2 linked regions of the Tautonia rosea genome follow. The protein of the gene in region 2 interacts with the protein of the main gene of each other region in a pairwise test. Links are inferred from orthologs where the notes say so. Each region holds a gene or a part of one and is shown on either strand. Other genes may lie near its edges.

Region 1 (3,195 bases), on a different replicon or contig from region 2:
AGGCAATCCGGGAACTCGACCGCGAACTGTCGAAGCTTGATCCCGAGGAGCGCAAGCGATACCTCGACCTGATGCGACGCTTCGGAGCCTGGTTCCACCGACTTGATGAAGAAACCCGCCTCGCGTTTCAGTCGGCCTCCTCCGAAGATCGGTTTGTCATCCTCCGCCAGGAGCTTGGTCCCGACTCAGCTCCCGAGTCGCCTGGACTCGATATGGCCGTCTGGTTTCGGGCCGACACCTTTAATCCCGTCCCGCTCTACGATGCAGTGACCTTGATGCGGGTCTGGGCTTTACTCGATGACGCGGCACGTCGTCAGGTCGAAGTAGCGCGCTCTCTGGACGAGACGATCACCTTGCTTCGTCAGTTTGCTCGTGATCGCCAAATCGAACCATCTCCCGAGGTGCGCGAAGCCTTTCGAGCGATCCTTGAGGACCAGGGGAGACTCGGCCAGCGAGGAGTCCGTTTGTTGCCCGAAGTCCCCGACCTGGGAGCCTGGCTGCTCGATGGTGAAGATCCGAGTGAGAACCGGCCTTTCGGAGGTGGGCCAGGCAACTTCCCAAGACGACCTCCTGGTCCTTCGGGGCCCCAAGCCGAGGGAATGCGAATCAATGCCGCTCGATTGAGTGCGGCCCGGTTATCGCTCCTCCGCATCGCCGAAATGGAATATCTTCGAGTGCTTCGAGATCAGGCTGATGGGGCGGCACTTGCCGTACTGCCCTTATTCGAGGCGCGACTGCCCCAATGGTATCGTGATCTCCTCGACCCACTTCCTCCCGAGGTCGTTCGACTGCGTTTGCGAGCGCTTCGGCAACTCGCGCTCAACGATCCCGATCTGATGCGATGGCTTGAGCAGATTACGCCTGTCTCCGCTCCTGGAGCCGATGGTACTGCTTCGCCTTCCGAGGATCGCCCCTCGCTGGTCAGGCCGTTTTGAAGCGTTCGGAGTGTGGATCTGCCGTGCCAATCGTCACTGAGGAAGACCGCCGCTGGATGCGGCTTGCTCTGGCCGAAGCAGGCCGAGGGCTTGGATGGGTTGAACCGAATCCGATGGTCGGCGCCGTGGTCGTCCGCGACGGTAAGCTGGTGGCGGTCGGACATCACGCTCGGTATGGAGGTCCCCATGCCGAGGTCGTTGCCCTGCAGGCGGCAGGCGAGGCTGCTCAAGGTGCGACGCTCTATGTCACGCTCGAGCCGTGTTGCCACGTTGGAAAAACGCCTCCGTGTACCGATGCTGTCATTGCCTCGGGCATCACGAGGGTTGTCGCCGCGATGCGAGACCCCTTTCCACGGGTCGCCGGTGGTGGGTTTGCCCGACTGCGTGACGCAGGCCTGAAGGTGCAATGGGGGGTCGAGGAGACGGAGGCCAGGTTCCTGAATGCTCCCTATCTCAAACGCTTAACGGTCGGTCGGCCCTTCGTAACGGCCAAATGGGCCATGACGCTCGATGGGAAAACAGCTTGCCAATCCGGAGACAGCAAGTGGATCTCGAACCCGAGGTCCCGAAGCGTTGTGCATGCGTTGCGAGGTCGAATGGATGGAATCCTGGCCGGAATTGGCACCGTCTTGCTCGACGATCCCGAACTAACCGCTCGTCCCAATGGGCCGAGAAGTCCGACCCGCATTATCCTTGATTCAACCGCTCGATTGCCGATCGATTCAAAGCTTGCCCTGACGGCTCTTCGCGTTCCGGTCTGGGTTGTCGTTTCCCAAATGGCCCCCCCTGATCGGGTCCATTCGCTTCAGCAGATGGGAGTCGAGCTGATTCCAATGCAGGGCGATGGCCCGATTCCGATTCCCGATTTGCTCGACGAATTAGGGCGTCGTGGCCTTACCAATGTCCTTGTCGAAGGGGGAGGCCGGGTTCTCGGTGCCTTCCTCGACGCCGGAGAGGTCGACGCGGTCGAGGTCTTCATCGCGCCGACTCTTGAAGGCGGCTCGCATCACTTCACTCCCTTTCGGGGCCTGGGAGTGACCCGGATGGCCGAGGCACTTCGACTCACTCGACACCGTGTTTCGTTGCTTGATGGCGATGTTTCGTTGAGTGGTCAGATCGCTCGCCCGTGGTGGCAACTGACCGACAGCGCTTGACCACTCGCCTGGCTTCCCGATAATCTCAATAGGGTTGATTCGTCAGAAAAGACTGGTTTTTTGTTAGGCGAACAACGCGTTTTGGCGGCACGACACAGGATCGCGGTTGTGGCCCGTTTCCGATCATCCTGGCGGACCGATGCCCTCGCAAACGGAACGGCAGAACGAATCGGCCATCGATCGCCCCGTCCCCAACCAGGAGGGTCCGGTCTGGTGCGGGAGCCTCATCACGACAATCCGTCACCCAAGCCTGCGCCCAAGGCTGTGGTCGGGCGATTGAGCCTTTACCTCCGGCAGCTGGAAACCTTTGCCCGTCAAGGACGAGAAACAATATCGAGCAGTCAACTCGGCAAATCCTTGGGGCTCAATGATGCGCAGGTTCGAAAGGACCTGGCGTATTTCGGCCAGTTTGGGCAACCCGGTTTGGGCTACCGCATTGCTGACCTGATCACTGAACTTCGCACCATACTCGGCGTGGATCGTGACTGGCCGACCGCCCTGGTGGGACTCGGAAATCTGGGTCGAGCCTTACTCGGATATAAAGGGTTCCGGGTTCGACGATTTCATATCGTCTCGCTTTTTGACAATGATCCCAAGAAATTGGGCCATTGCATTGAGGGTTTGACTGTCAAACATCTCGACGAGCTTCCTCAGACCGTTGCATCCGAGGGACTGCGTCTGGCCATTATTTGTGTTCCGGCCGAGTCTGCTCAGCGAGTGGCGGATCAGTTGGTAGCCGCCGGGATCCGGGGCTTGTTAAACTTCACGCCCACGGCACTCTTTGTTCCGCAGGACGTCAGCGTCGTCGCGGTCGACCTGAGTGTTCAACTGGAACATCTGGCCTATTCCGTCCACAACCTGCAATCCTCGAATCGAGAAGCCGGTGACATCTCCGCGGCAAGTTGACGGATGAGGAGGGGTCGAACCTTTTCGACGCCCGCCTCATCTGATACACTAAATCTCTCAGTTGACTGACCGTCATTTACCCGGTGGTGAAATTGGTATCACAACAGGTTTTGGTCCTGTTTTTCCAGGTTCGAGTCCTGGCCGGGTAGCTTGCTCATTTCTCTTGGACGACTCGCATCCCTCTCCGGTTTTTTCACATT
Region 2 (3,139 bases):
AGACGGCAAGCAGTGCGCGAACCTGGTGATTGCTCATCGGTTGAGTTTCTCCTCGATCATCGCCCCCGAAGGCGCACACGCTCATCGGGGCCAGGACCTCTTGGCCGCCCGAGGCGTCCGATCGCACCGGGCTTCACGACTGGAAGTGCGCCGGCTCCACGATCCTGTCCAATCGAGAGAGAAATTCCTCATGCGGCGTTGACGGGAAGCATCACGCCATTCTCAACGGCCGGCGGCCTCGCCTCTCCCCGGTCAACACATCAGTCAATCAACCCCCGCCCTTCCTGGCGAAGCCGCCTCAATACCCGAGACTTGGCAATCAGCACGGCGTTGACCGTCAGTCCCAGCTCCTCAGCCACCTCGGCGGCAGGAAGCCCTTCGATTACCTGGCGATGGAACGATCGCCAGACCGGGGCCGAGAATTCCGACTCAATCCCTTCCAGCAACCGCTGCGCAAGATAACGGTCGTGTTCGAGATCCCAAACCCGGTTCAGGTCGCTCTCGGGGTCCTCAAGCTGTTCCAGGTTCGGAACCGGACTGCCGTTCCCCTCTCGGCGACGTGACCGCCAGTAGCCGAGAATCCGGTGCACCGTGATCCCTCGAATCCAGGTCCGGAACGCCCCTTTCCGGCCCGAATGGTCGAACTCGGGCAACTCGCGAATGACCACGAGCAGGATTTCCTGGAGCAAGTCCTCGGCGTCGAGCGATGAAATGCCCTGCTGCTGGAGTTGGCGGAGGATGAACGGGGAATACAACTCGGCCAGCCGCCGCCAGGACGCCTCCTCGGGGTCGCTCCGAAGTCGATCGAGCAAGCTCAGGGGCGTTTCACTCATGGCAGCGCTGTCCAATCGTTCGGGCCCTCCCCGGCTCCACGGGCCCCTGCCCTCAACCCGCGTCTTGAACAATCTTCTCCCGAGGCGCCAGCAGCACGCGCTCGACCCAGGTGGTATCGATCCGACCCTCGGCGAAGTCCGGATTATGGAGGATCCGTTCGTGCAACGATGCGGTCGTGGTGATCCCCTCGATCCGCAGCTCGTCCAGTGCCCGAAGCATCCGGGCGATCGCCTCGGATCGCGTCGGGGCATGTACGAGGAGCTTGCCAATCATCGAGTCATAATTCGGCGGCACACGATAGCCGGGGACGATGTGGGAGTCCCATCGCACGCCGATGCCTCCCGGAATTCGCAGGCCGGAAATCAGCCCCGGGCTGGGGCGGAAGTTGTGCTCCGGGTCTTCACAGTTGATCCGGCACTCGATCGCGTGGCCCAGTTGCGGCACGTCGGCCTGGTTGACCGACAGCGGCTCTCCGTTGGCAACCCGGATCTGCTCCTTGATCAGGTCGATCCCGGTGACCAGTTCCGTCACAGGATGCTCCACCTGAATCCGGGCATTGACCTCGATGAAGTAGAAGTTGTAATCGGCATCCACCAGAAACTCGCACGTCCCCGCGTTCACATACCCGGCCGTCTTGGCCAGTCGAACGGCGGCCTCGCAAATCTTCCGACGAACGCGGCTCGGCAAGGTCGGCGCGGGAGATTCTTCAATGAGCTTCTGGTGCCTGCGTTGAAGACTGCACTCGCGTTCCCAGCAATGAATCACATTGCCATGCGAATCGGCCAGCAGCTGCACCTCGACGTGCCGGGGGCGGTCGATGAACTTTTCCAGATAAATGCTCGGGTTCTTGAAGGCGGCGTCGGCCTCGGCCCGGGCCTGGGCGATGGCCGTCCGGAGGGCCGCTTCCTCCCGACAGACGCGCATCCCCTTCCCACCGCCACCGGCCGCGGCCTTGATCAAGACCGGATAGCCAATCTGCCGAGCCACCCGCACCGCGTCGTCGTCGCTATCGACCGGACCATCCGAGCCGGGCACAAGCGGGACCTTGGCGGCCTGGGCCGCGGCCTTGGCCTCGGTCTTCAAGCCCATCCGGCGGATGGCCTCGTGGGGCGGACCGATGAACTCGAAATTGCAGGCGCGGCAGACCTCGGCGAAGTGGGGATTCTCACTCAGGAACCCGTAACCGGGATGGATCGCGTCGACATCGGCAATCTCGGCCGCGGCGATCAGCCGGGGAATATTCAAATAGCTGTCTGCCGCCGGAGCCTTGCCGATGCAGATGGCGCGGTCGGCCAGGTCCAGATATGGGGCCCCGCGATCGGCCTCGGAGAACACGGCCACCGATTCCAGGCCGAGTTCCTTGCAGGCGCGGATGATCCGCAGGGCGATCTCGCCACGATTGGCGACGAGGATACGACGAATCTTCGACGGTTCAGCCATCGGCGAGGGTCCGGGGTGTTCCGGGCTCCTCGCGGGGTGGCGCCGGGCGGTGCTCCCGCGAGGGTCTCTGTGATCCAACCGCCAGGCCCGATCTGAAGGCCCGGGGGCATCGGGGAGCGGAGCGGGGGACATGGCCAATGCTCAGGCCGGTTCGACGCGGAACAAGGGCTGGCCGTACTCGACCGGCTGCTTGTCCTGAACCAGGATCTCAACGATCCGGCCCGAGACGCCAGCCGGAATCTCGGTAAACACCTTCATGGCCTCGATGATACAGACCGTCGTCTCGGGACGAACCGTGGCACCCACGGCCACGAACGGCGGAGACTCCGGCGAGCCCGACTGGTAGAAGGTGCCCACCATCGGACTCTCGATGAGCGTCCCTTTCACCTCCGGAGCCGCGGCCGGGACCGCAGTAGCAGCCACGGCCGGAGGCACACTTCCCGCCGGGGGCGTGGGCATCGGCGTAACCGGGACCGGCGCCTGAGCAAGCGGAACGACAGCCTGTTCGGTCCGACGACGCAGACGGATCTTCGTCGGTCCTTCGACCAGGTCGATGGACGTCAGGTCGTAATGATGCATCATCCGGACCAGTCGATGGATCCGGCGGACATTATCCGGGTCGGGATGTTCACCCGCCGACCCGGTCGGGGATTCGGCCATTCCTGCGCTCCGATCGCTCTGCTTCGCTCGGCGTCGAGAAGCTTCGGGGATCTGTCCTCGGACCATCCGGGACGCACGCCTTCAGGCTCCCGGCGTGTCACCTCGAAGGGAATCGAGGTCACGAGGAACCCGGGAAAGGCATTCACAACCGTCGGCCGTGACCAGCACATCGTCCTCGATCCGGATGCCTCCCCAGTCGGGAAGG

The links.
Region 1: the proteins of accC (region 2) and ribD interact in binary tests that used the Escherichia coli proteins (3 or more experiments, as listed by UniProt). The link is inferred for Tautonia rosea from one-to-one orthologs.

Annotation. Positions count from the first base shown.
Region 1 is NZ_JABBYO010000002.1:239,123-242,317, forward strand. The notes cover bases 146-3,023. They hold ribD (bifunctional diaminohydroxyphosphoribosylaminopyrimidine deaminase/5-amino-6-(5-phosphoribosylamino)uracil reductase RibD), read left to right. Parts: upstream 146-958; coding sequence 959-2,089; downstream 2,090-3,023. Other genes in these bases: HG800_RS03720 (hypothetical protein), read left to right, coding at 146-935; HG800_RS03730 (redox-sensing transcriptional repressor Rex), read left to right, coding at 2,303-2,995. Outside these bases: more of HG800_RS03720, read left to right, coding at 1-145. UniProt on the Escherichia coli protein: Converts 2,5-diamino-6-(ribosylamino)-4(3h)-pyrimidinone 5'-phosphate into 5-amino-6-(ribosylamino)-2,4(1h,3h)-pyrimidinedione 5'-phosphate.
Region 2 is NZ_JABBYO010000007.1:408,566-411,704, reverse strand. Bases 81-2,902 are described here. They hold accC (acetyl-CoA carboxylase biotin carboxylase subunit), read right to left. Parts: upstream 2,275-2,902; coding sequence 886-2,274; downstream 81-885. Other genes in these bases: accB (acetyl-CoA carboxylase biotin carboxyl carrier protein), read right to left, coding at 2,416-2,902; HG800_RS15025 (RNA polymerase sigma factor), read right to left, coding at 261-833. Also shown: HG800_RS15030 (PEP-CTERM sorting domain-containing protein), read right to left, coding at 1-37; more of accB, read right to left, coding at 2,903-2,934; HG800_RS15010 (M24 family metallopeptidase), read right to left, coding at 3,016-3,139. UniProt on the Escherichia coli protein: This protein is a component of the acetyl coenzyme A carboxylase complex; first, biotin carboxylase catalyzes the carboxylation of the carrier protein and then the transcarboxylase transfers the carboxyl group to form malonyl-CoA.